DNA from 3 places in the Undibacterium sp. JH2W genome. Region 3 is predicted to be linked to each of the others. Evidence: predicted binding sites of a transcription regulator. Region 3 holds the regulator's gene; each other region holds the start of a gene.
The links. Region 3 encodes sigma-54, which starts transcription at its own class of promoters, with help from an activator protein. Its sites were predicted from a motif close to TGGCANGNAANCTGCTTT; they were not measured.

Region 1 (6,159 bases), on a different contig from region 3:
GGAAAAATTGGAAAAGATATAACCTATAGGATTATTAATTTCATGCGCAACACCGGCAGCAAGTTGGCCTATTGAGGCCAGTTTTTCAGACTGAAGTAACTGTTCCTGCGCCATCGATAATTTAGCATTGAGTTCAGTGAGTTCAGTGTTTCTGCGTAGCAATTCGCTTTCTATGGACTCTCTTTGCTTGATATCGGCTTCCAGTTTACTATTTGTTTCAGCCAGTTGCAGAGTACGTTTCTTGACCAGGTTTTCCAGGTTGCTATGGGCTTGGCGCAGGGCATTTTCTGCATCATAGCGCTCGGTGATATCTTCCAATGTCTCTATCGCACCAACAACTTTCCCATCCTTGTTATGTAGGGGTGCTGCAGTAAAATGCAGCCAGAGACCGTGTTCATGCAAGTCGGGGAAAAAGTCTATAGCTTCGTAGGCACCATGTATCAATTGGGATTGAGAGAATTTATTGTGATAAAACTTGTGGACAACGATGTCATCATGGCCCGACAAAACCAGGTCAGCTAATATGGGGCGATTGTCACGATAAAATGGTTTCCACTGATTGCGGGTTGAGATCATGCTGGCAGCCGAGTAACCCAGAACAAATTCACAAGCCTTGTTCCAATGCGTGATGACATGATTGGAATCGATGACAAAGGTTGGTACAGGGCTACTGTCTAGAAATTGTGCGAGTTCTATTCCCATCTTATTGAGTAGGGGCGTGTCTGTTTTTAATTTGTCTTGTTCTGCATGGAAAACAGGATTTTGGACATCACTAACCTCTGTCACGGATGCTGGTGCGTCCATATCCTCCGACAAGGAAAATTCTTTGTTCATTATTTCACCTGATCTCTGATGTAATACATAGATGTCATTCTCTTTTAGTCTGATCTATGAATAATGTTTAATTTGCAGTCGTGCACACTTATTCAGTGTCGATTACGATCGTCAATGAGCATGACAATTTTCCCGGTTGATTTATGTTTTTCACCCAAATTTTTCCATTGTGCATTAAATAATTGGCCGTACACCTGCACTGGAAACCAAAGTCCTTCTGAAACAGTACGTATTCCCAAACCTGCGTCAGGTATCAGGTATTCGATCTGGCAACCAAGCTCCAGTTTGGATGTAGGGATGATTTTTTCTGCCGAGTTATTGATAAACACCACCATGTCTTCATCATCAACTGCGATAATCGGTAAAGGAACATATTGCAGTACTTCACGTACTATGCTCAGGCTAAGCTCATCACGGCTGATTTGTTTTTGTTTTTGCTCTAGCATGTCAGCCAATTGTTTATTGGCGCTGATCAGTTCCTGATTGGTTGTTTGTACTTGCAGAGTTAGACGCCGGTTCTCGTCTTCCATTTCTTTATAGTGGAAGGCTTCGCGGATATTGGCGCGTATTAATTCGTCATCCCAGGGTTTGGTCAGGAACTTATAAATGGCACCTTCATTGATGGCATCAGTAATGTATTGCAGTTCGGTATAGCCAGAGAGAATTATGCGGACCGTTTCAGGGTAGAGTTTTTTCGCATTGCGTAGAAATTCTACACCCGTCATCAAAGGCATGCGTTGATCGGAAATGATGACATCAACTCTGTTTTTTTCCAGAATTTCCAAGCCTTCGTGGCCACCGCTCGCTGTTAATATCCGGTACTCATCTCTGCGCAGCAGGCGCTTGAGAGCATTCAGTATATTTGGTTCGTCATCAACCAGGAGCAAACTACGATCAGGTTTGCCCATGCGTAGCAAATGCTTGTCCAGTATTTGACTATCTTTCAAAAATTGTTTCAATTGCTCAGAGCTCAAGGGTTTGGAATAGAAATGCCCCTGTACCTGATCACACATGTTTTCACTCAGGAACTTGCATTGCGCCTCTGTTTCCACACCTTCTGCGATTACTTTGATACCCAGGCTATGCGCCATGGAAATGACCGCTCTGGTGATGGACACGTCATCGGGGTTATGTGGCAGCTCCTGAACAAAGGAGCGGTCCACTTTGACATAATCAAATGGGAAATGCTTTAGATAACTAAGGGCTGAATATCCTGTCCCAAAATCATCGAGAGCAAGCACATAACCCTGTTTTTTGAAGTCACTGAATGTCTGATCTATGCTTTCACTGCGGTACATCAAGACGCTTTCTGTTATTTCCAGAGAGATTTTTTCTGCATTGACGCAGGCCGTTGCCAGTAGTTCAGACAGGCGATTGACAAAGCCTCTGTCCTGCAATTGTATGGGCGAAATATTTATGGCGACGCAAGGGGGGATCAAACCCGCCATATCCCAATCAACGATGTCTTTGCAAACTTGCTTGATGACCCAATCACCGAGACGGACGATAAGCTCAGAATTTTCTGCCACGGGAATCAAGACGGAAGGTGGGATCAGACCATGAGTAGGGTGAGACCAGCGCAAAAGAGCTTCTACTCCAGCCAATTGACCAGTTTGCAAGTCGGCTTTGGGCTGATAGTGCAAATGTAGCTCATTGGCATCAATTGCAGCTTGAAGCTCTGTTTCTATATCGATTCTGTCTAGCGCTACCGTATTCATTTGAATGGGTTCCGTGTTGACTACATGGGTTGGCTTTCTACAGCATTATTTTCCTGTCGCAAAGGTAGCCAGATAGTAAAGCAAGTACCTTTCCCCAGCACGCTGTGGACTTCAATCTTTCCTCCATGTTTCTTGACTATGCCATAGGAAAGCGAGAGTCCTAGCCCCGTCCCGCTACCTACAGGTTTGGTTGTGAAAAAAGGTTCAAAGATACGATTTAAATTTTCTGGTGGAATGCCTGCGCCAGTATCGAGCACCTTAATCCAGGCCATACTCATGTCACATCCCGTACTTATTTTGATCATGCCGTTTTCCTTGATGGCATGCGAGGCGTTCACCAGCAAGTTCATCACAACCTGATTGATTTGCGAAATAATGCATTTCACTGGCGGTAGCTGGCCGTATTCTTTAACAATATTTGCCTTGTATTTGATTTCGTTGATGACAATATTGAGAGTGCTGTCTATGCCATGATGTATATCCGCTTCTTGCCAATCAGTTTCGCCCACATGTGAGAAGTCTTTAAGCGATTGCACGATGTCTTTGACGCGCTTGAGACCATCCATGGATTCACGCACCAGATCCTGTATATCTTCTTTTAAAAAATCGAGATCGGCACTTTCCCGGAGTTCGTCTACCTTTTCAAGCGCGATTGCAGGCGTTTGTTGGCGTATCAGATCTTCATACTGTTTGATGACATCAAATAATTTATCTACATAGCTCCTCAGGCTACCTATATTCGAGTTGATAAAGCCTATGGGGTTATTGATCTCATGTGCAATGCCTGCTGCGAGCTGGCCGACAGAAGCCATTTTCTCTGATTGCAATAATTGTTCATGGGCTTCTTGCAATTTCTTGATCAAAAGCTGTTGTTCTTCACCCTTCTTGAACAAGCTTGCTTCCATTTCCTTGCGCTTGGTGATGTCGGTTAAAGAACCAACGACCTCAACGGGATTGCCGTCTTTGTCGCGTATCAGCCTCAGCATGTCATGCATCCAAACATATTGTCCGCTACGGCTCTTGAAGCGATATTCGTAGGTTCTTTCACCTTCAGTAAATAGTTTTGCAATGCTTGAGAAAATTTCAGGGACGTCTTCTGGATGTATGTGTTCAAACCAGAAATTGGGATCTGCGACCATTTCATCAGGGTGATAGCCCAATACATGGTGGGCATTGTTGCTGACAAAAGTCATTTTGAAATCACCTGTAGGTACGCTGCTATAGATGATGGCTGGCGTATTATCGATCAGGTATTGCAACCGAGCGTCTGTAGAGATGCCAGTAGCTGTAGCGGGCTGAGTAGTCTCGCCCGTAACTGGAGGTAGAACGCTGAATTCATCAAACTGATTCACCATGACCGCCGCAGGAAAAAATGGAAGTATTGTTTTTTTTAAATTCCCTTATGTCTATATATTAGAGCAATAAGTAATTGAATTGCTATTTTTTTCAAAAGGGAAGGATAGATAGTGATGCAGTTTACTTGCATTTATTATTTTATTTTATTGAAATTTTAGCAAAAATGTGGTGTGTGGCTAAGATGATGGCCATTAAATTCAATGAAAACAGGGACTTATTTCAAACTCAAGCAAGATTTTATGGCGCTCGAATTTATTGCTGGCGGGTGGCATTTTTGAAACGTCTTGCTGTCCAGGTTTTTCAGTAAGGATTAAATTGCAAGAAGTAATATTTTTTGCACAATTTAGGAGCAGCATTGCACTAAAAGGCAGAGTTTATTTTTGCAAAATATTGCAATTAGGCAATTCTCACCAAATTGTTTCAGTATTTTGTAAAAAACATGCATTGAAATAGTTTTGTATTCCTTCCATATCAGAATTGTTTAGCTCAAGTATTCCTGCATATTTTGTTTCATATTCTAATGACAGTGCTGGCTGTCAACAATAGACTCAAGTAAATACATAAGCTGGCATGCTATCTGCTATCTCCAGGGTGGAAGTTCGGTTTTTCTTTCCATGACCTCACCACTATCAGGAGAAAACATGTCACGTCGTACTGTTTTGAAAGCAACTGCTGTTGCCGCAATGACTCTGGCCGCTTCCGGCTGGCTCACACAGGCACAAGCCGCCGATACCATCAAGGTCGGCATTCTGCATTCCCTGTCTGGCACTATGGCAATCTCGGAGACATCGCTCAAAGATGTAGCCTTGATGACGATAGATGAAATCAATGCCAGCGGTGGTGTCATGGGCAAAAAACTGGAGGCGGTGATCGTGGACCCGGCCTCCAACTGGCCGCTGTTTGCCGAAAAAGCTCGCCAACTGGTGTCGCAAGACAAAGTATCCGTGGTGTTTGGTTGCTGGACATCGGTGTCGCGTAAATCTGTACTGCCAGTCTTCAAGGAACTCAATAGCCTGCTGTTTTACCCGGTGCAGTATGAAGGTGAAGAGCTGGAGAAGAACGTTTTCTACACTGGTGCTGCGCCTAATCAGCAAGCTATTCCTGCGACCGAATACCTGATGTCGAAAGAGGGCGGTGGTGCCAAGCGTTTTGTCTTGCTGGGCACTGATTATGTATATCCACGCACGACCAATAAAATCCTGCGCGCCTTCTTGCATAGCAAAGGTGTCAAGGATACTGACATCGATGAAGTGTATACCCCGTTCGGTCACTCTGATTACCAGACCATTGTTGCCAATATCAAGAAATTTGCTGCAGGTGGCAAGACTGCGGTTATCTCTACCATCAATGGTGACTCCAACGTCCCATTCTATAAGGAGCTTGGTAATGCTGGCCTGAAGGCTACGGATGTACCTGTCGTCGCATTCTCGGTCGGTGAAGAAGAATTGCGCGGTGTCGATACCAAGCCATTGGTCGGTCATCTGGCCGCCTGGAATTACTTCCAGTCTGTGAAGAACCCAGTGAATACTGAATTCATCAAAAAATGGAAAGATTATGCAGCCGCAAAAAAACTGCCGAATGCCGCAACAGTGGTGACCAATGACCCTATGGAAGCGACTTATGTAGGCATGTATATGTGGAAGCAGGCTGTTGAAAAAGCCAAGTCCACAGATACCGATAAGGTTATTGCTGCCATGGGCGGGCAAACTTTCAAGGCGCCATCCGGTTTTGAATTAACGATGGATAAAACCAATCATCACCTGCACAAGCCAGTCATGATAGGTGAGATCAAGGCTGATGGCCAGTTCAGCGTAGTCTACAAAACCAAGACACCTATCCGTGCGCAACCATGGAGCCCTTATATCCCAGGCAATGAAGGTAAACAGAAACTGTAATTCAAGGAGTGTTTAAGTATTGATGCAGACACTCAGGGTCTTTCACATATTGATGGCCCTGAGTACTGTTCCGGATTTTCCATCCCTGACCTGGTTGCCTATGATATTTCGTAAAATCTGCGCGAGCATAGTCTTGTTCGTGTTCAGCCTGACAGCGCATGCGGCTATCGACGGCAAGCTCCTACAGGCGCTGGCGGGTGATGATCCTGATGCGCGTATTACCGCCGTCAATACCATTGCGACCCTCGGTAATGAAGAGGCTGTGGAAGTATTGACTGCACTGAAAAATGAACAATTGTTTGCCAGGGACGTCGCTGTTTACCTGGTCGATGGTGCGCAGGTCAGAGACCTCAGCA
Region 2 (6,159 bases), on a different contig from region 3:
AATCGGTGAGCAGGCCACGTACTACATATTCAGCCGCTTCCCGACCACCTTCATTGCCAGAGACGCCATCGGCTACTGCCAATACCATGCCCTTGCAGGATAGCTCGGGTTCACCCGGCGTGACCATGCCGACAAAGTCTTCATTGCGTGGGCGTAAGCCGGCTACGCTGTGATGTCCGGTGCTGACGGTCAGAGGCATATGCGATTGATTAAATTTTTGCTGTAGTCATGGCAGCAGAGCCCCAGGTCGTGCGCCAGCGTTTCTTGACCAATGATAAACCCAGCAGGGCGATAATGGCGAGACTGGCGAAAATTGACAAGCCTATCTGATAACTGCCGGTGATCTGGCGTGAATAACCCATGCTGGCAGCCAGGTAAAAACCGCCTATGCCACCAGCCATGCCTACCAGGCCCGTCATGACGCCCATCTCTTTACGAAAGCGCTGGGGCACCAGTTGGAATACCGCGCCATTGCCCGTGCCCAGTGCCAGCATGGCAACCACAAAGACACATACAGCGGCGCTTGCTGATTGCAAACCTGTAGCTGCAATGAACAGGAAGGCAGAAGCAATGGTGTACATGACAGACAGGGTTTTGATACCGCCTATGCGGTCAGCAATACGGCCACCCATAGGACGTACCAGCGAACCGGCAAAGACGCAGGCGGCAGTGAAGTAACCGGCTGTCACTGGCGTCAAACCATATTGAGTATTGAAATAAATTGTCAGGGAAGAGGCCAGGCCAGAAAAACCGCCAAAGGTCACGCTATAAAAGAACATGAACCACCAGGCGTCTTTATCTTTTAATACGGCCAGATATTCAGTCAGGGATTTACTAGGCGCATCGCCCGGTGCATCCTTGGCGAAAATAAGATAAACCGCCAGTGCTATGAATAGTGGTATCAGCGCCAGGCCAAACACGTTCTGCCAGCCAAAGGCGATTGCCAGTGCTGGAGCAAACAGGGCCGCAAAAGCAGTGCCAGAATTGCCTGCACCTGCTATTCCCAAAGCCGTGCCCTGGTGTTCTGGCGGATACCAGCGCGATGCCAGCGGCAAGGCTACAGCAAAGGCAGAACCAGCCACACCCAGAATCACACCAAGAAATAGCAGTTGCTCATAGCTGTGCAAATTACCCAGCCATGCCCAGCATAAGCCTATAAGAACTACGATCTGGCCTATCAAACCGGCTTTCTTGGGCTTTAAATGATCGACCAGCACACCCATGACGATGCGCAGCAAGGCCCCTGCTAATAAGGGGGTGGCGACGATCAGGCCTTTTTGGGCGGCAGTCAGCCCCAGGTCTTTGGAAATCTGTATGGCGAGTGGCCCCAACAATACCCAGACCATGAAACTAAGGTCAAAATAAAAGAAGGATGCCAATAAGGTGGGCGTATGCCCGGCTTTCCAGAAAGATGTTTTTTGCATGATCGCTCCAATAGTGAACACGCATGCCACTTGCAAGGGACGTGCCATCAAAATGTGCATATCCTTGCCTTGCTTTGTGATTAAAAACAAAACTTACTGCGCGAAAACTGTGCGTCATCTGAATTAAATGGTGCAATGCACCAGAATGGCGGGATTTTGTATGAGGTTCATGAAGATTTGCTAGACATGCTTCAAGAAGTGGCATTGCTCTTGCCGCCAGCGGGGAATTTCTCAGTTTTTCTTAGTGAAAACCATATTAATGCGCAGTCAAATTGGTGCAGGCTTATAAAAACAAGCAGGTCTTCCCTCTTACAAAAATGAACTGGCATTGCTCTTGCTTAGAGGCTGGGGAGACAAGCAAAGGAGCAGCCATGAAGAAACTTAAGCTAGTGATGGTAGGGAATGGTATGGCAGGTGTGCGTACCCTGGAAGAATTAATCAAGATCGCCCCCGACCTGTATGACATTACCGTATTTGGTGCAGAACCCTATGCCAATTACAACCGTATCCTGCTATCACCAGTACTGGCCGGCGAGCAAACCATCAAAGACATCATGCTCAATGACGTGGACTGGTATGAAGAAAATAATATCACCCTGCATCTAGGCAAAAGAATCGTCAAGATAGACAGGGCACGCCGTTTGGTGATCGCCGAAGACGGCACCCAGACTGAATACGACAGGCTGTTGCTGGCGACTGGTTCTACACCTTTCATGTTGCCTGTACCTGGCAAAGACCTCAAGGGCGTGATTGCCTATCGCGATATCTACGACACCAATACCATGATAGAGGCGGCAGAAAAGCATACGCATGCTGTCGTTATTGGTGGTGGCCTGCTGGGGCTGGAAGCGGCCAATGGTTTGAAAATGCGTGGCATGAGTGTCTCTGTCGTGCACTTACCTGGCTGGCTCATGGAGCGTCAGCTTGATCCCGTTGCTGGCAAGATGCTGCAAAAATCCCTGGAAGACCGCGGCCTGAACTTTCTGCTCGAAAAAAATACTGAAGCCATCATTGGTGATGATGATGGTCATGTCAAAGCCATACGCTTTACTGATGGCCTGGAAATCCCTGCGCAACTGATCGTCATGGCCGTTGGCATACGCCCCAATACAGCACTGGCAGAATCTGCCGGTCTGTACTGCAATCGCGGCATCATCGTCAATGACACCATGCAGACTTATGACCCGCGCATTTACTCTGTCGGCGAATGTGTTAACCATCGTGGCACGGTGTATGGCCTGGTTGCCCCTTTGTTTGAAATGGCCAAGGTCTGCGCCAATCACCTGGCCAATTTTGGCATAGGCCGTTACCAGGGTTCAGTCACCTCCACCAAATTGAAAGTGACAGGCATAGACTTGTTTTCCGCTGGTGAATTCATGGGGGGCAAAGATACGGAAGAGATTATTTTGTCTGACCCCATAGGTGGTGTGTACAAGAAGCTCGTCGTCAAGGATGACAAGCTGATTGGTGCTTGCCTGTATGGCGATACTGTCGATGGCAGTTGGTACTTCAAACTACTGCGCGAAGGCAAGAATATTTCTGAAATCCGTGACTCATTGATGTTTGGTGAGTCAAATACCGGTGACGTTGGTCACGAAGGCCACACCAAGGCGGCTGCCATGCCGGATGAAGCCGAGGTCTGCGGTTGTAACGGTGTCTGCAAAGGCACCATCGTCAAGGCCATCAAGGAAAAAGGTCTGTTCACGCTGGACGATGTGCGCAAGCATACCAAGGCATCGGCATCCTGTGGTTCCTGTACAGGGCTGGTAGAACAAATCATCATGTTTACTGCGGGTGGTGATTATTCGACAGCGTCCAAGGTCAAACCCATGTGCGCTTGCACCGATCATAGCCATCAGCAAGTGCGCGATGCCATCAAGGTCAATAAGTTGCTGACCGTTGCAGGCGTACAGGAATTCATGGAATGGCGCACACCTAATGGTTGCTCCAGCTGCCGCCCAGCCATTAACTACTATCTGATTTCTACCTGGCCGCGTGAAGCCAAGGATGATCCGCAATCGCGCTTCATCAATGAGCGCTCACACGCAAACATCCAGAAGGATGGTACTTATTCCGTCATCCCGCGTATGTGGGGCGGTGAAACCAATGCCAGCGAATTGCGCAGGATTGCTGACGTCGTCGATAAATTCAAGATACCGACCGTCAAGGTCACTGGTGGCCAACGCATTGACTTGCTGGGCGTGAAGAAAGAAGACTTGCGCGCTGTCTGGCAAGATCTGGGCATGCCATCTGGCCTGGCGTATGCCAAAGGTCTGCGTACTGTAAAAACTTGTGTGGGTAGTGAATGGTGCCGTTTCGGCACACAAAATTCGACACTCATGGGGCAACAGCTAGAACGTGAACTGGCGCGCATGTATGCCCCTCACAAGGTCAAATTGGCCGTATCCGGTTGTCCGCGCAATTGTGCCGAGGCAGGTATCAAGGACGTTGGTGTCATCGGTGTCGATTCTGGTTGGGAAATTTATGTCGGTGGCAATGGCGGTATCAAAACTGAAGTCGCACAATTCCTGGTCAAACTGAAAACCCATGAAGAAGTCATGGAATATACCGGTGCCTTCTTGCAGTTATACCGTGAAGAAGGCTGGTACCTGGAACGCACCGTGCATTATCTCGCCCGCGTCGGCCTTGATTATGTGAAGAAAATCATATTGGAAGACCACGAACGCCGCAAGGACTTGTATCAACGTCTGCTGTTTGCATTGGAAGGCGAATCTGATCCATGGCATGAACCAGAAAAAGCCCAGGTCGATACGCGTCAATTCGAACGCTTGCCAGCATAACGCCATTTTTTGAGAGGAAAAAACATGAGTCAGGAATGGCAAGTTATTTGTCGCGTTGAAGATATCCCTGTGCTGGGTGCACGCGTGGTTGCACGTGCGGCCAAGCCGGATGTGGCTATCTTCAGGAATACAGAAAACAAGGTATTCGCCCTGCTGGATAAATGTCCGCACAAGGGCGGGCCCTTGTCACAAGGCATAGTCTTTGGTGAGCGGGTAGCCTGTCCCTTGCATAACTGGAATATAGAGTTGCCCACAGGTTGCGCGATTTCACCGGATGAGGGCTGCACCCAAAAATTCAGCTTGAAAGTGGAAGAAGACCAGGTCTATCTGGATGCGAATGAATTATCGACACTGGCAATAGAGGCATAGAAAAAATGCGCTGCATCCCGCTCAGTATGGTGATGCAGCGTGCACTTAAAGGCATGTATGACTGAAACCAAATCTACCTGTTGTTATTGCGGCGTTGGTTGCGGTGTAGTGATAGAAAGCGATGGCAGGCAAGTGCTGGGTGTGCGTGGCGACACCGAACATCCAGCCAATTTTGGCCGCCTGTGCAGCAAGGGCAGCACTTTGCATCTGTCGGCAGATGCAAAAATACAGCAGCAGGTCAGGGCACTGTATCCTGAAATGCGTGATCCGCTAATGCGTGAAGAGATACGTCAACGCAGTGACTGGGATGCCGTCATAGCCAGCATGGCTGGCAAGTTTGCCGACACCATCAAGACGCATGGTCCGGACAGCGTGGCGTTTTATATTTCTGGTCAGTTGCTGACGGAAGACTATTATGTCTTCAATAAACTCGCCAAGGGCTTGATAGGCACAAATAATATCGACAGCAATTCCCGCCTGTGCATGTCCAGTGCAGTTGCTGGTTACAAGCAGACCCTGGGTGCCGATGCACCACCCACCTGCTATGAAGACATAGACCTGGCAGAAGCCATTTTCATCGTCGGTTCGAATACTGCCTATGCTCATCCCATCTTATATCGCCGTATTGAACAAGCCCGGGAGAAAAATCCTAACCTGAAAGTGATCGTTGCTGATCCACGCCGTACCGATACCGCGCGTGAAGCAGATTTATTCCTGCCTATTTTGCCCGGCACTGATGTAGCACTGTTCAATGGTATGCTGCATCTGTGTCTGTGGGAAGATCTGATAGACCTTGCCTATATCCAGGAACATACCGAAGGTTTTGCCGAGCTCAAGCAAACCGTGCGTGATTACACGCCAGCGGCTGTTGCCAAGACCTGTGGCATCAAGGAGGCTGACCTGGTGCAGGCTGCGCGCTGGTTTGGACTATCCAAAGCCAGCCTGTCGCTGTATTGCCAGGGTTTGAATCAATCATCATCAGGGACAGCAAAAAATGCAGCACTGATCAATTTGCATCTGGCTACCCATCAAATCGGCAAGCCGGGTGCCGGGCCGTTTTCTTTGACTGGACAACCAAACGCCATGGGTGGGCGTGAAGTAGGTGGTATGGCCAATCTGATGTCGGGGCACCGCGACCTTGCCAATGCTGAACATCGCGCAGAAATTGCTGCTTACTGGGGCGTAGCTGATGTGCCAGCTTCACCAGGAAAAACCGCAGTGGAGATGTTTGAAGCAGTAAGACAGGGTGAAATCAGGATCATCTGGATAGTCTGTACCAATCCGGCGCAATCCATGCCCGAGCAAAACCTGATACGCGAAGCCCTGCAAAAAGCCGAGCTTGTCATCGTGCAGGAAGCCTATGCCAGTACGGCCACCGTGCCGTATGCTGACATCCTTTTGCCAGCCAGCACCTGGGCCGAGAAGACAGGCACCGTTACCAATTCAGAGCGCCGCATATCCCGAGTGCGCCCCGTCATACCCGCTCCTGGTGAGGCAAAACACGACTGGCAAATCGCCAGTCAGTTTGCCCAGGTACTGGCCCCTTTGCTGGGCAAGTCACCTGT
Region 3 (6,159 bases):
AGAAGGCGACCCAGGCGTAGCTGCCCCTGCGGGGTTCCCGTTTGTGCAGTACAAAAAATGGGAAGATCCGAAACTCGCTTCGCTCAGACAGCGGCTCTTCTTAATCCATTTTCTGTGCTGCACAAACGGCAGCTACACATGGGAACAGCTGAAAATCAAAAGCAACCGCAACTTCAAAAAGCAACGTCAATACAACCGTTGCGCAAATTGCTAAATTTGTGATTGATCAAAATCTTTAATTAATTTCACCCTTCCAAATACCGCAAAGGATGCGCATGAGCAGGCCAGGCTTCGGCAAAGAATCCTGTTACTTGTTCGACGGTTACTTCCGCCAAAGTTGCAGGTGACCAGCGTGGTGTATTGTCTTTGTCTACCACCAGGGCGCGTACACCTTCTAGCACTTCACCATGCTTGAAGCAGTGGCGTACCATGTTTCTTTCCATGCGCAGGCAGGCTGATACCGTCATGTCTTTACTGCGACGCAGTTGTTCCAGTGTGACTGACATCAGCAAGGGTGAGCGCTTTTGCATGGTGGCCAGGGTTTGCTGGGCGAATTCGTTGCTGTTTTGCTGCAGTTTTTCACTGATGGTAGTGACGCTATTACCTGCGAAGATGTCATCAATGGCCGCATGTTGCGTTGCCAGTTTGCTGGTATCCGGTTTTGCCCGGTCTGCAAAAGTTGCCGCGAAATCACGTATTGCCACGCGCAGGTCCGTGGCTGTGCTTTCACTGAGCAAATTCATCAATGCTGGTATTTCAGTGGTGGGGATGCAGACATCTGCCAGCCCGGCATAGATGGCATCAGCGGCGGTAATGATCTCGCCAGTCAGTCCCAGGTAAGTACCAATTTCACCCTCAGTGCGCGACAGGAAATAGCCGCCGCCTACATCAGGGAAAAGGCCGATATTCACTTCCGGCATGGCCATCTTGGTACGCTCAGTGACGATGCGCAAACGGCAATCTGACCCTGCCTGGGCGATACCCATGCCACCGCCCATGACCACGCCATTCATCAGGGCGATATAGGGTTTTGGGTAGAAATGGATTAAATGATTTAAGGCATATTCTTCCGTGAAAAAATCTTCCAGCAAGGCCGAGTCACCTTTTGGGGTGGCAGTGCCCACATCGTAGAAAAAACGAATATCACCACCAGCACAAAATGCTTTCTCACTGCTGCTGTGAATGAACACTGCACGCACGCTTTGATCATCCTGCCAGGTCAGCAAGGTTGTCGTCAGTGCTCTTACCATATCGAGAGACAGCGAGTTCAAGGCTTTGGGTCTGTCGAGGGTGATGTAGCCTATATTGTTTTTGACGGAGGTGAGGACAAATTCGCTCATGATGTTGACTATGCAGGTAAGGGATGAAGCTGCTATTTTAACTTTGTCAGGCTTGGGCGTCACGGGGTGTATATGTTTATGAGGAAATAGAGTAAGGGCGACACGCTCGTTGCCGTTGCCGTTGCCGTTGCCGTTGCCGTTGCCGTTGCCGTTGCCGTTGCCGTTGAGTTTGACTTTGGGGTTGTAGTTGTTTTTGACGTTCGCAGTTCCCATTTTTTGTACCGAATAAACGGGAACCCCGCAGGGGCGGCTACGCCTGGGTCGCCTTTCTTTGAATACTTACTTTGGCGACGCTAAGAAAGTATTTCGGCTGCCGGGCCGAGACCCGGCTTGTATCCACGAAGGGCAAAAGTTTTAGTCAAAGTACGCCTGTAACGAGCGACATGGCATACAACAAACGCCGCTGGAGCGCCAGCCCGGTGGATTCCAGCCAAACCCACGCTGGAATGACGTTAATACAAATGCCGTGAATCAACTAACTCGCAGCTTGTTGAGCGACGTATGTGACAAACAGCAATAAAAGTAAATAATTTATTTGAAATGTCAGAAACGAGACCTACAAGAAACCACTCACCCAACAAAAAGGACGCCTTTAGCGTCCTTGTTTTGGATGTCCACAACCCTGTTAGGGCAAGGACTGGGGTCTTATGAAGCCGATGCCGGGTCAGGTATGTGCTTGATGGCGTCGTGCTGATGGTCTTGCATTTTATCTTTGTGCTTGATGACCTGACGATCCAGTTTATCTACCAGGGCATCAATTGCTGCATATAGATCATGTGCCAGGCTTTCAACGTGAATATCTTTACCGCTGATATGCAAATTAATGTCGGCTTTGTGTCGTTTTTCCTTTTCCCGGAGCTTGTCCACCGTCAGGATGACGGCGATATCAATGACCTGGTCGAAATGTCGCCTGATACGTTCTAGTTTGGTATGTACATATTCACGAATTGCAGGAGTTACTTCGACGTGGTGTCCACTGATGGTGAGATTCATACTGTGCTCCTATAGTGATGTTGCTTGCTGTAACGATACACTCTTGGCATTTATTTGCCTTGAGCTAAATCATATATAGCAATTCAAACCGTGATTACAAGGACTACTTACAAAGATTTACGCAAACTGACTGGGGGGATTTTCAGGGCTTCACGGTATTTGGCAACTGTCCGTCGGGCAATTACCATGCCCTGTTCACCCAGCATGTCTGCAATTTTGCTATCAGAGAGTGGGCTTTTCTGGTCTTCTGCTCCTATCAACTGCTTGATGAGTGCACGTATCGCGGTGGAAGATGCTTCACCCCCTGTTTCCGTCGCGACATGGCTGCCGAAAAAGTACTTCAACTCAAACATGCCATGTGGGGTCAACATGTATTTTTGGGTTGTCACACGTGAGATAGTGCTCTCGTGTAATCCTAGTGTATCAGCAATTTCGCGCAAAACAAGGGGGCGCATGGCAACAGCACCATGGGTGAAAAAATTGCGTTGCCTTTCAACTATCGCTTGTGCAACGCGCAAAATAGTATCAAAGCGCTGCCGCATATTTTTGATGAGCCAGCGAGCTTCCTGCAATTGCGCACCAAGGCCAGCTTCACCGCGGTTTTGCTTCATGATGTTGGCATACACGCTGCTCACTCGCAGCCTGGGCATGACATCCTGATTCAGCATGACTTGCCAGCCATTGCCAGATTTTCTGACGATCACATCTGGCACGACATAATCTGATTCATCGGCGGCAAAGGCAATGCCAGGCCGTGGCTGGCACAGGCGTATGATGGTTTGTGCATCGCGCAAATCTTCATCATCGCAATCGAGGATTTTCTTGAGTTTGGTGAAATCTCTCTGTGCAAATAAAGCCAGTTGTGTTTCAACAATTTGCAACGCCAGCCTGCGCGTGACAAAAGCCACTTTGGGCATGCGCCTGATTTGCAGGGCCAGGCATTCTGAAGGGCTGCGCGCACCAACACCTGCCGGGTCAAAGCTTTGCAGCATATTCAGGGCAAAGGCTAGTTCTTCTGCCTCTACACAGAGTTCCAATGGCAAACTGGCATGTATTTCATCCAGGGTTTCGGTCAGGTAACCGTTATTGTCGAGCGCATCTATCATCAGCTCGACTAAGGCACGGTCACGCGGCTCACGCAGGTTCAGGCGCATTTGCTCAAGCAGATGTTCACGCAGGGTGATGTGGGCGGCACCCAGTTGCGGGCGGCCATCTTCATCATCACCAGACTTGCTGCCATGCTGTACATCATCAAAGCCCCAGTCTTCTTCGCTGGAAGTGGTGCTGTCATTGCTGATGACAGTTTCGGCATCGGCGGCGGCTGGCTCGGTGGATTTATCGCTTTCTTCTCTTTGTGCAGGCACTTCCATGCCTGCATCAGCCGAGGTACTCGTTGTATTGATGGCGCCATCGGCCAGCAGGCGCACGGCATGGTCGAGTGGATCATCGACGCGTTCCAGCATGGGATTATCGGTCAGCAGCGTCTCCAGCTCCTGATGCAATTCCAAAGTCGATAACTGCAATAATCGTATTGATTGCTGCAATTGCGGCGTTAAGGCCAGATGTTGTGAAGTACGTAGTTGCAGGCTTTGTTTCATGATGATTCCCGTCACATCCGGAAGTGTTCTCCGAGATAAACGCGACGTACAGATTCATTTTGTATGATGTCGTCAGGCTTGCCACTGGCAAGTACCGCGCCTTGATTGATGATGTAAGCGTGATCGCAGATACCCAGGGTTTCGCGGACGTTATGATCGGTGATCAGTACGCCTATGCCACGCTCCTTGAGGAAGCGGACGATGCGCTGGATTTCGATGACCGCGATAGGATCAACACCGGCAAAGGGTTCATCCAGCAAGACAAAGCGTGGATTGGTTGCCAGTGCACGGGCAATCTCGACGCGGCGGCGTTCACCACCTGAGAGTGACAAAGCCTGGCTCTCACGTATTTTTTCTATTTGCAAATCTGCCAGTAAGGCATTCAGCCTTTGCTCGATTTTCTTGCTGCCGAGGAATTTACCATCGCTGTCTTTTTGCAATTCCAGTACTGCGCGGATATTGTCTTCTACTGTCAGCTTGCGGAACACCGAAGCTTCCTGCGGCAGGTAAGACAGGCCGAGCACGGCGCGCTCATGGATAGGCAATTGCGAGATATTGACATCATCGATAATGATATCGCCAGCGTCGGAAGGCACCAGGCCGACGATCATGTAGAAAGACGTGGTTTTGCCTGCGCCATTCGGCCCCAGCAAACCCACCACTTCACCACTTTTCAATAGCAGGGAAACATCACGCACGACCTGGCGTGCACCATAACGTTTTTGCAAACCCTTGACCAGCAAGGTGCTGCCTGACTGTGCTGTCATCTTAATTAGCCTGTTTTTCTGGTTTTGGTTGCAAGATGATTTTCAGGCTGCCCGAGCCTTCTACAAACTGACCACTGGTGGAGTTGGTGCCTACAAACACTTCGTTCTTGCTGTCATAAGACAGGTATTCGCCAGCCTGTTCCTGGGTGACTTTACTGCCTTCCAGATAGCGTACCTTGGCCTTGGAAAAGAATTTGACGATTTCCGTGCTTTGATTGTATTCCGCACGTTCAGCTTCGCCATCTACCCACAGATCAGGCCCGCCATCGCGCTTTTGGCGAAATGTAACCTTGCGGTTGCTGCCACCAGTCAGTACTACAAATTGATCGCCATTTGGCGCCTCAGTGACGACGGCATTTTCTGCCTTGACATTCAGGGTGCCACGCACCAGGGCGACACCCTTGGATAATCTGCGCACACTGGTCTTGCCATCGCTCTCGCCATAACCAGCTTCGATGACGGTTTCCTTGTTGCTGTCGGCTTTTTCTGCATATGCAGTTGCACTGACCAGGCCCAGGCAGGCGAGGCTGAATAAATGGGTAATGCCGAATTTAGTAAGTGTCATATAAATGATCGCTTTCTCAATTATTTGGTTTTAACTGCATTCACCGCTTCACGCTTCTTGAGCGCGATGCGGACTTTGCTTAACAGGGCCAGGTGTTGGGTAGAGTTATTGGCCAGCATGCCGGTTGCGGTCGATGTCGATTTACCGGTGGTGATGGTGATGGGTTTATCGGTCTTGACGATATCATCATCTGGCAACAGCAATAGATACTCCGATTCCACATGGACGAATTGTGAACTCAGGCCTTCGGGCCTTTCCATGCTGACATTGTCATATAAATGCACTTCATCATGCTCACGCTTGGGTGTGATGACATTGGATTTTTGCGATACCACGGCCAGGTCGGCACGCAGGTGCAAGGGGGGACGGTCCTGATCAAAGCTGTTGATCTGCGGATGTTTGATTTCTATATTGTCGTTACGTGGCAGGTGTACCAGGCTGTCACCAGTAATATGGTAATTGGCCTTGCCATTATTCGACAAACGGATGAAATTGAATTTCTCTACATAGTAATCCGGTGCTGATCTGGCTGAGCTGCGGTTTTGTTCATCGTCGCCATTACGACGTATGACTTCCATGACCCAGATGGTGCCCAGGGTCAGTATGCCCAGCAGTATCACGGCCAGCCAGATGCGGAAGCGGTCTATGGTCAAATGGGATTTCATGTCAGATATGCTTGTAGAGCCTGTTCATATTTGCCCTGGGCTCGCAGGATGAAATCGCAAACTTCGCGTGCTGCGCCCTGGCCGCCGCTGGCCCTGGTGATGTAGAGCACGCGCTGTTGCACTTCTGCATGCGCATTTGGCACGCTGGCAGCAAAACCCACACGCGTCAGTATGGGCAAGTCGATGACATCATCACCGATAAAACCACAGGCTTCTGCAGGGATATCCAGT

Region 1: the regulator sigma-54 is predicted to act here: its motif matches at 4,475-4,492, upstream of urtA (urea ABC transporter substrate-binding protein).
Region 2: the regulator sigma-54 is predicted to act here: its motif matches at 1,748-1,765, upstream of nirB (nitrite reductase large subunit NirB).

The regions. Positions count from the first base shown of each region.
Region 1 covers NZ_JBMPOT010000003.1:154,988-161,146, reverse strand. The annotation lists gene ACO0LC_RS05240 (ATP-binding protein) at 1-834, opposite strand, end outside; gene ACO0LC_RS05235 (EAL domain-containing protein) at 927-2,552, opposite strand; gene ACO0LC_RS05230 (ATP-binding protein) at 2,573-3,907, opposite strand; gene urtA (urea ABC transporter substrate-binding protein) at 4,550-5,803, shown strand; gene urtB (urea ABC transporter permease subunit UrtB) at 5,904-6,159, shown strand, end outside.
Region 2 covers NZ_JBMPOT010000005.1:121,162-127,320, reverse strand. The annotation lists gene ACO0LC_RS08660 (protein kinase domain-containing protein) at 1-199, opposite strand, end outside; gene ACO0LC_RS08655 (nitrate/nitrite transporter) at 210-1,424, opposite strand; gene nirB (nitrite reductase large subunit NirB) at 1,796-4,225, shown strand; gene nirD (nitrite reductase small subunit NirD) at 4,250-4,594, shown strand; gene ACO0LC_RS08640 (molybdopterin-dependent oxidoreductase) at 4,652-6,159, shown strand, end outside.
Region 3 covers NZ_JBMPOT010000026.1:52,123-58,281, reverse strand. The annotation lists gene ACO0LC_RS26720 (hypothetical protein) at 1-214, shown strand, start outside; gene ACO0LC_RS26715 (enoyl-CoA hydratase/isomerase family protein) at 246-1,340, opposite strand; gene hpf (ribosome hibernation-promoting factor, HPF/YfiA family) at 1,986-2,333, opposite strand; gene ACO0LC_RS26705 (RNA polymerase factor sigma-54) at 2,441-3,931, opposite strand; gene lptB (LPS export ABC transporter ATP-binding protein) at 3,943-4,698, opposite strand; gene lptA (lipopolysaccharide transport periplasmic protein LptA) at 4,700-5,263, opposite strand; gene lptC (LPS export ABC transporter periplasmic protein LptC) at 5,284-5,928, opposite strand; gene ACO0LC_RS26685 (KdsC family phosphatase) at 5,925-6,159, opposite strand, start outside.